One region of the Bacillus cereus group sp. BfR-BA-01430 genome, then DNA from elsewhere that is predicted to be linked to it. Evidence: a T-box and tRNA genes for the amino acid it is inferred to sense, from the RefSeq annotation. Region 1 holds a T-box; the other holds one or more tRNA genes.

Region 1 (5,063 bases):
AAGGTGGTACCATCTTATTGGCCTATTGTTCCATTCATTAAGTTATCAATGTTGCTGAGGTTTGGAAATAAAGTATACGATTATATTGCGAATAATAGGAAGCTAGTACCGGTTGGACATTGCGGGGAAGGAATTTGTGAAATTCCTGCAAAAAAATGATAGGATTACTATCTTTCTTTTGCACCTATTATTAGACCGTGATATGATGAACTTGGAATGAAAGTTGAAGGAGAGAGAAGAAAGATGTCAAATGCATACGAAGAGTACATGCGTCAAATGGTAATTCCGATGCGTCAAGAATTAGTGCGTGCTGGATTTGAAGAATTAACAACAGAAGAAGCTGTAACAGAATATATGGAACAAGCAACAGGTACAACATTAGTTGTTGTAAACTCTGTTTGCGGCTGTGCAGCAGGTTTAGCGCGTCCGTCAGCTGGTCAGGCGGTTGTGCGTTCAGAAAAACAACCTGATCATCTTGTAACTGTATTTGCAGGGCAAGATAAAGGAGCAACTGCAAAAATGCGCGAGTATTTTGGAGAGATTCCACCATCTTCACCATCTATGGCTTTATTAAAAGGAAAAGAAGTTGTTCACTTCATTCACCGTCATGAAATTGAAGGTGCAACGATGGAAGAAATTATTCATAACTTAGAACAAGCTTTCGAAAAGCATTGTTAAGGAACGAGGGAGAAGGAATTCTCCCTTTTTCTTTATATATGAGGTGAAAAGAGATGATTGTAACAACAGCAGGACGAACAAATAAAGAAATGACAGTGTATGCAAAAGAGGTAGCAAAAGAATTACAATGCCCTTTTGCCATGCGAGATGAGCTGCCGGTGCATCAATTACATAAGCAGTTTGAAGACGATATACTTGTCGTAGGGAAGAATCGATTAGCCATTTATCCAAACGGAACGGATGAGTCATTCTTTTTTCATCCTAATTCAGCCATGTTTCGTGTGAAAAGGTTGATGAGAGGAGAGCACGATCCATTTGTACAAGCTGCTAAGTTAGAAAAAGGAATGACAGTGTTAGACTGCACACTTGGTATGGCATCAGATAGTATTGTCGCAAGTTATATTGTTGGAAAAGAAGGTGCTGTAACTGGAATTGAAGGGAATCGCTACATGGCCTATATTATGGATAAAGGGTTAAAACAATGGTGTTCGGGCATTCCAGAAATGGATGAAGCGATGCGCCAAATTATCGTGAAGAAAAGTGAGCATTTTCATTTCCTAAAGCACTGTGAAGACAATCGTTACGATGTGGTATATTTAGATCCAATGTTTGAAGAAACCATTGTGGAATCAGATGGAATTCGCGGTTTGAAACATTTTGCGTTATATCATGATATTGCAGATGAAACGATTCGAGAAGCGAAGCGTGTTGCGAAGAAACGAGTTGTTTTAAAAGATCATTTTCGTAGCGAAAGATTTGAGCGACATCATTTTTTTGTATATAAGCGAAAAAGTGCAAAATTTCATTTTGGTGTTATTGAAACTTGCTAATTATTTGAAAAAATGTATAATAGGCAATAATCAATTATATATGATGTCGTAGATGAAGAGAGTAGTCCTTCTTCAGAAGGGAAGCGAGCTAGGGATGGTGTAAGCCTAGTACGGAGAAGAGGATGAAGCGCACTTCGGAGACGCTGCTTGAAGCGAATAGTAGGGTAAGCCGGGGTTCCCTGTCCTCGTTATAAACGGGAAAGTGGTTCAAATTGAACAACAAGGGTGGTACCACGGGTAAAAACTCGTCTCTTTTTTAGAGGCGAGTTTTTTGTGTTTTTTAATAAAAGGAGGGGTAATGTATGGAATACAAAAAACAATTTGCAAAAGCATTAGTAAACAGTTTACATGACGGATTGTCATTAGAAGAAATTACGGCTTTAATCGAAACACCAAAGCAAGATGAATTAGGGGATGCGGCATTTCCGTGTTTTACGCTTGCAAAACAATATAAAAAAGCACCAGCACAAATTGCTAAGGAAATTGCTTCAGAATTAAAAGGGTCATTTTTCACAAAAGTAGAGGCGGCGGGACCGTATGTAAATATATTTTATAACCGTTCTGTTGTCAGTGATCATATATTAAAAACCATTTTAGCTGAAAAAGAAGAATATGGGCAACATCATTTTGGACAGGAAAAGACAGTTGTAATTGATTATTCTTCTCCGAATATCGCGAAACCATTTTCTATGGGACATTTACGTTCAACAATGATTGGGAATGCTTTAAACCATATTGCTGAAAAATGCGGCTATGAAGTTGTCGGTATTAACTATATTGGTGATTGGGGAACGCAGTTCGGAAAGCTTATTACCGCATATAAAAAGTGGGGAAATGAAAATCTTGTCAAAGAAGATCCAATTCGTGAATTATTTCAGTTATACGTTCAATTCCATGAGGAAGTAAAAGGAAATCCAGAGTTAGAAGAAGAGGGGCGTACTTGGTTTAAAAAGTTAGAAGATGACGATGAAGAAGCTGTCTTTTTATGGAATTGGTTTCGCCATGAATCGTTAAAAGAGTTTTCTCTCATTTATGAACTTCTTGGAGTAGAGTTTACAAATTTTCAAGGAGAGTCTTTTTACAACGATAAGATGGATGAATTTGTTGAAATGCTAGAGGAGAAAGGGTTATTAGAGGAATCAGATGGAGCGCAAGTTGTGAATTTAGATGAAGAGAATATGCCGCCATGTTTAATTAGAAAATCTGACGGGGCGACTCTTTATGCTACACGTGATTTAACAGCAGCTGTATATCGTCAAAACACATACGGATTTGATAAGGCGCTTTATGTAGTAGGAGCGGAACAAAGCTTACATTTCACACAATTTTTTACCGTATTAAAACGATTAGGCTACACATGGGTTGAGGGAATGCAGCATGTACCATTTGGTCTTGTTTTAAAAGACGGTAAGAAAATGTCTACACGTAAGGGAAAGGTAGTATTACTAGAAGAAGTACTAGAAGAAGCAATTGCACTTGCTCAGCAACATATTGAAGAGAAAAATCCAAGTTTAAAGCAGAAAGAAGAAGTTGCGAAACAAGTTGGTGTAGGGGCAATCGTTTTCCATGATTTGAAAAACGAACGTATGCACAATATTGAATTTTCATTAGAGAAAATGTTGAAGTTCGAAGGGGAAACAGGTCCATATGTTCAATATACACATGCACGTGCTTGCTCTATTTTAAGAAAAGAACATATAGAATTTGAAACAGCAACATTTGCATTAAATGACGCTTACAGTTGGAATACATTGAAATTATTAAATCAATTTCCACAAGTGATTGAAACAGCTTTCACAAAAAATGAACCCTCTCATATTGCAAAGTATATATTAAATGTAGCACAGGCGTTTAATAAATACTATGGAAATGTACGCATTTTAGAAGACAATCATGAGAAAGAAAGCAGACTTGCACTTGTGTATGCGGTAACGATTGTATTAAAAGAAGGCTTACGTTTACTTGGAATTGGTGCGCCAGAAGAGATGTAAAAGGAGATAAGGGGTAGAATATAAATGAAAGGGAGGAGAAGTTGCGAATTCAGTTGCATTCAGCTAGCTAAATCGCATGATGAGTGGAAAATTCCGAAATTAATGTTGCTTCTTTAGTATAGAGTAAAATATAAGAAAGGTTGAAACCATAGTCAAATTCGTGTATTTTGGCTATGGTTTTTTGCGTTAATATTTGATTTGGTATATTCATTGAGACTTTAGTTTCTTATTTCACGAAAAAACATTGAGAAAATATTACTTTTTCTTTTTATAAGATCATTTACAAAGGTAATGGAATTGCTTTTATAGAATTACTCGTACATTCTGCGTTTATTAGGGAGAGTGATTCTATTGATGAATAAGAAAGTGATAGCGCTCGAGGTGGTTATACCTCTTGTGTTAGGGACGGTATCTACAGCTTCGGCAGTGAAGAAAGAACAAATAAGCCTAGAAAAGTATTCCCCTAAAGAAAAGGCCATAGAATATTTGAAAGAAAATGCAACGCATTATGCGTTGAAGGAAGATTTATCGGATTTACAATATATTTCAGCAACTGAAACGTCAGTAGCCTCATATGTGAGATTTCAACAAGTTGTAAATGATGCTCCTGTATTTTCACGACAAATAACGGTGACAATAAATGGGGCAGGACAAAGTGTGTTAGTAGTTTCTGATTACCAGCCTGTTCAAAAGGTGAAAGAAATAAAGAAAAAGATGAGTGAACAAGAAGCTGAGCAAAAGTCAAAATCATATATATATGGTGCTGAAAATGAAAGTAATGTATGGGCACCAACGACGAAAGAATTTGGATATATCATTGAAGAGGGAGTTGCTATACCGGTATATAAAGTTGTTGTCCATTCTAATAAACCATTTGGTGCTTGGGAAACATTTATTGATGCAGGAAGTGGAAAGCTATTAAAAAAGGTGGATATAAACCGTAAAGTAGAGGGAACTGGTAAAGTATTTTTGCCGAATCCAGTCGTATCAAATGGTAGCTTAACAGGCTTGAAAGATAACAATGATAAAGATTCAGTAGAATTAAATAATCAATTGAAAACGGTTATTTTAAAAGGTTTAGATGGAACGGGTTTTTTAATTGGTGATTATGTAACAATTTCTTCTAAGGCAAAAACAAAATCTACAAATTTTCAATTCAATTACACACGTTCTAATGATAGTTTTGAAGATGTCATGGCATATTATCATATTGATACTTTACAACGTTATATTCAAGGATTGGGGTTTCGGAATATTAACAATCGCTCCATTAAAGCGAATGTAAATGGAACAACGGCTGATAACTCTTTTTATTCTCCCTCAACGAAAGCTTTAACATTTGGAACAGGTGGAGTAGATGATGCAGAGGATGCCGGAATTATTGCGCATGAATATGGACACTCTATCCAAGATAATCAAGTTCCAGGGTTCGGAAGTTCCTTAGAAGGTGGAGCAATGGGGGAAGGATTTGGTGATTTCTTAGGTGCGACATATGAAGATGCTGTATCGGTGACAGAGTATGGGAAAGCTTGTGTTGGAGAATGGGATGCAACAGCTTATTCTA
Region 2 (5,063 bases), on a different contig from region 1:
TGAAGTAATAACCGAAAGCTTCGCCAACTGCTTCATTGTCTTTAATTTTTAACCAATCTGCTTCTGAAGTATTTCTGCGACGTGCCATTGTTAACGCATCACCTATTCCATGAATGACGATATTGGAAGAGCGAATCAACTCAAGAACTTCTTTCACGGAAGGTTCCGTTACAATAGATGCATACGCTTCGCTACTCACTTGATCCGGAACATACAATAAGCGATAATGACTCATCGTATTTTGTGCCATTTTCGCACAAATGGTATTGGCTTCTAACTCGACCCCTTCTCCAATTCCGCCACGCGCTGGGACAAACAGCATATGTAAATCTTTGCAGTCTAGTTGCATCATGTCCGCGACGGCAGCTAGCGTTGTTCCTCCAGCCACAGCAACGATATTATTTGCTTCCAGACGGTCTTTTATACAAGTTACACAAGCACGGCCCATCTCCAGTTTAACCCAAGGTGATTCATCACTATCACCAGGGACAACGAAAACTTCATCCAAGTCTAATGTTTCCTTAAGTTGCTTTTCTAAAACCTTTAACCCGGAAATTTCTTTCATAAAGTCTTCCAAAGCAAGAACTAAAGCTGTTCCTTCTTCTGTTAAAGTCATCCCAGAAGAAGCGACGTGAACTAAGTTTTGTTCTTTCAAAACTTGTACTTCACTTCGCAATACTCGTTCTGTCATGCTAAGACTTGCAGATAAATTTCTTCTTCCAATCGGCTGCATGAGACGAATGTGCTGAAGAATTTGCATTCTTGTTTGCATAACCGGTAGCAAATCGGGTAATAATTTTTTCATGTTCTGAATCCATGAGCGCATATCATTTCTCCTCACTACATTGGTTCATTTACTATATGGTCACTTTATGTCCCGCAGTGACATTTTGTGTCCCACATGGCTTAAAAAAATAATCCCTGCTACGTGTATTATTGTAACAGGAGATAGAAACTTATTCAACTCTTAACTGACTTGTTTATATAGTTTATTATGACATCTCTGTGAATCACGCCATATCCTACCTGTTCTCCATCAATTTCTACAACCGGAATCATCATTTGGTACTCCTCTAAAAGCTCCTCGTTGTCATATATATCTATTTCCTCGAGGTGAAAAGAATATACCTTTTGTACTTCCTTCAAAACTTGTTTTGCCTTTACACAAAGACCACAGTCTGTTTTCGTATATAAAATAATCTTCATCTTCTTCACCTATCCAATTGTTTTTCTCAAAGAAGATGCCGGAATGTGCATTTGTTCCCGATATTTCGCGACCGTTCTTCTTGAAATTACAATCTCATGCTCTTCTTCTAATAATTTTGAAATTTTTTGATCTGAAAGTGGCTTTTTTTTATTTTCCTTTTCTATAAGCGTCTGAATCAATTGTTTTACACGTTTTGTAGAGATTGCTTCATCTTCTGTTGTAATGACTGCATTACTAAAGAATGATTTCATCTCAAATAACCCATATTGCGTTTGTACATATTTGTTACGTGTAGCACGACTAATCGTAGATTCATGTACGCTTAACTCTTCCGCTACTTCTTTCAAAGAAAGCGGCTTTAAATGTTCCGGCCCTTTCCAAAAGAAATCATGTTGCTTCTTCATAATAATTTCCATCACTTGTAAAAGCGTTTGTTTCCGCTGTTTCAAACTGCGCATAATCCATTGCACATGCTGATACTTCTCAGAAACATAAGAAGCAACTTCACTCTCACTATTATTCAGAAGTGCGCTATATTCTGAATGAATTTCAATTCTCGGCATATTTCTTTCATTCATTTGTAAAATAAGCCGTTCTCCCTCTTTTTTCACTGCCATATCAGGAACGATATATAATGGCTTTTCAGATGAAAATGCAAGTCCGGGCTTCGGTTGTAATGATGTAATACAATCAACCGCCTCTTGTAATTCTTCATTATTACATTTCATCAATTGGATTAGTTTTCGCCAATCTTTCTTCACAAAATAAGAAAAATATTCACCTACAATCATCTCCGCAAGTACATCTTTTTTTTGTAAGCGCTTCAATTGGATTGCTAGACACTCTTGAATATTCCGCGCTCCTACCCCTGCTGGCTCTAGTGATTGGACAATCTCCACAGAACGTTCGACGACATCGATGGGCATGGTAAGTAGTTCAGCTAATTCTTCATTCGTTTCTTCTAGATACCCATTTTCATCCAGATTCATAATAATGAAAGAAGCTGTCTTCCGATGCTCTTCATCTATTTTATAATACTGTATTTGATTCAATAAATGTTGTTGAATCGTTTTAGAATCCACACTGTAGATCTCCATTTGATTATCAACTTGCTTGCTCGTACTTTTACTTTTGCTAGAGCTCTTTTTTCTTTCCCTCTCAAAACAACCTAACTCAATAAGGGGATTCTCTAGCGATTGCTCATACAAAAACTCCGATAATTCTTGCACGTTATACTGGAGCATTGTAATCGCTTGCCTCAACTCTTGTGTCATTGCCAAACGTAAGCTTTGTTCTTGTAAAAGACTTGCCTTCAAACTGATCTCCCCCTTGTTTCTATTGTACAATAAGTTTGGTAAAAGGAGAATCCTAACGCAGACACCCATTCCAAAATATTATTAATTTATATGTATTAATGAAACTTATCTCTTACAACTGAAAAATGAATATTATTGAAAAAAACTATTTTATTACCACATACTAATAGTAAATCTTATCATCAGATATAACAAGTGTATTTTCAAAAAGTATTCTCTCCGCATATTCATGCCTCCCCTATTTTCAAACATATTTGGCATAAAAAAAGTCCTAACTCACAATTGTAAGTTAGGACTTTTTGACGCGCCCAGAGGGATTCGAACCCCCGGCAGACGTGGTACCGGAAACCACCGCTCTATCCAGCTGAGCTATGGGCGCATGAGAAAACTTTGAAACATCAAAGATTGAAACTCTTTTGTTCTTTACTTGTAGACTAAACAATTTCTCAAGAAAGTTTTCGTCCAAGGTGTAAAATCATACCTCTAATTATACAAGAAGCATTCTTCCATTTCAATAAAAAAAGAGCAGACTACTGATCATTCAACTTTCCTATTTGCTTTATCTTTCTTATATTGTCAAATCATCAATATCCCCCTGCCCTATTCATAAACTTTAGTTAATTTTCCATTCCCTCTCTTAATAGACCTAAATTTGGAAAACATATTTTTCCTCCCACTTACAAAATATAACTTGTGAATTGATATTCAAAAGGAGGCTTTATTCAATGACTGTTATTACAAAGCTAAAACAAACAGTAGCAGGTTTAAAAAGTGCACAAGCGAGTTTAGAAGGCTTCGCTCTTGATACAGATAATCAACAAGCAAAACAGCTTTTCCAAACAGCTGCACAACAAACGCAATCTATTATCGATTCTTTAAACCCGCGTGTAGAAGAAGTTCAACAAGAAGAGCCTCAATATACACAACAATAAATGAAAGTACCACCTTATCTAGAGAAAGGATGATTCTATATCATCCTTTTTCAACAAATTACATAAAGCAATAGAAATGGAAGGATGATTATGAGAAAACTTGGAGTGATCACTACACTACTCGTACTCCTATTTAGTGTATGTACTGGCTGTGACAATAGCCCTTTAGATAAAAAAGTAAAAAAAGAAGAAACAAAAAGGCAAGACAAAAAAGAAGGACCAGAGTTAACAAAAATGAGCACGGAATCCTTTAATCAATCTATTTCACAAGGCGCAAAGAAAATGGCGCTTTCTATGGGAGAGATTGAACAAGCTACAGCCGTTAACTCCAATTTAGATCTTTACATAGCCATCAAACCAGAACATCATGAAAGATTTACACTAAAATCTTTACGAAGCAAACTAAAAAAACGACTGAGTGATGAATATCCAACATTTAATGTTCACGTCAGTACCGATCGAAAAATCTTTATGCTATTAGATGAGCTGGAAAATAAAATTCAGAAGAAACGAGTAAACAAAGATAAAATTAAAAAACAATTGAAACTCATTCAAACAGAAATGGAATCTAATACGTAATGACACGTGTTCTAAAGGAAAAGGAAGGATTCAAATGTCCAGTAAAGATAAAAATTTAACACCTGTACAACAAGAATATAAAAAATTCGAACAACAACGGGAGCCAAAACGGCCTGTTTTAAAAAATTGCATAAAAGCTTTTTTTGTTGGTGGATTCATTTGTTTTATCGGCCAACTGATTGCAACTTTTTACATTCATTTTTTTGATTTTACTGAGCGTTCCGCTGGAAACCCGACAGTTGCGACTCTTATTTTTATTTCCATGCTACTTACTGGGTTTGGAGTATACGACCGCCTTGGACAGTTCGCCGGAGCTGGGACAGCAGTACCTGTGACTGGATTTGGTAATTCTGTTATTGCTGCTTGTATTGAGCATCGAACAGAAGGATTTGTTCTCGGCGTCGGCGGTAACATGTTTAAGTTAGCTGGATCCGTTATTTTATTTGGTGTATTTTCAGCTTTTGTTATCGCTTTAATTAAAACCATTCTTGTTCAATGGGGAGGGTTGTAAATGCTACAAGGACACCGAACATGGGTATTTGAAAATAAACCAGTTATTATCTCAACGGGAGTCGTCGGTGGCCCATTTGAAGCAAATGGCAAAATTCCCGAAGACTTCGATACTCTTCATGGAGACTTATGGCTCGGCCAAGATTCTTATGAAAAAGCACATACAATTTTATTTGAGGAAGCTTGTAGCCGCGCTATTGAAAAAGCAAAACTTCGTAAAGATGATATTCAGTTTGTACTCGCAGGCGATTTAATTAACCAAATTACGCCAACAAGCTTTGCATGTCGTACACTTGGCACTCCTTATCTCGGATTGTTTGGAGCTTGTTCGACCTCTATGGAAGGATTGGCGCTTGGAGCAAGCATTATAAATGCAAAAGGAGCAAAATATTTATTAACCGGTGCTTCAAGTCATAATACCGCAGTGGAAAAACAGTTCCGCTATCCAACGGAATATGGAGGACAAAAGCCTCCGACCGCTCAATGGACTGTAACTGGAGCTGGTGTTGCTCTTTTAAG

What was found. A T-box is a leader RNA that pairs with one kind of tRNA and senses whether it is charged. The one in region 1 lies ahead of argS (arginine--tRNA ligase), so its partner is inferred to be a tRNA-Arg.
Region 2: it encodes a tRNA-Arg, which carries the amino acid that the T-box ahead of argS (arginine--tRNA ligase) is inferred to sense. The anticodon was not compared.

Annotation. Positions count from the first base shown of each region.
Region 1 covers NZ_JAKUEW010000008.1:160,032-165,094, forward strand. Annotated here, with positions in the region: gene MR058_RS15070 (thiol-disulfide oxidoreductase DCC family protein) at 1-159, shown strand, start outside; gene MR058_RS15075 (BrxA/BrxB family bacilliredoxin) at 244-678, shown strand; gene MR058_RS15080 (class I SAM-dependent methyltransferase) at 732-1,508, shown strand; T-box leader at 1,549-1,764, shown strand; gene argS (arginine--tRNA ligase) at 1,811-3,499, shown strand; gene MR058_RS15090 (M36 family metallopeptidase) at 3,851-5,063, shown strand, end outside.
Region 2 covers NZ_JAKUEW010000004.1:44,112-49,174, reverse strand. Annotated here, with positions in the region: gene cggR (sugar-binding transcriptional regulator) at 1-826, opposite strand, end outside; gene MR058_RS10115 (glutaredoxin family protein) at 961-1,206, opposite strand; gene rpoN (RNA polymerase factor sigma-54) at 1,216-2,523, opposite strand; tRNA gene MR058_RS10105 (tRNA-Arg) at 2,827-2,902, opposite strand; gene MR058_RS10100 (DUF1657 domain-containing protein) at 3,249-3,455, shown strand; gene MR058_RS10095 (YhcN/YlaJ family sporulation lipoprotein) at 3,546-4,034, shown strand; gene spoVAC (stage V sporulation protein AC) at 4,069-4,545, shown strand; gene spoVAD (stage V sporulation protein AD) at 4,546-5,063, shown strand, end outside.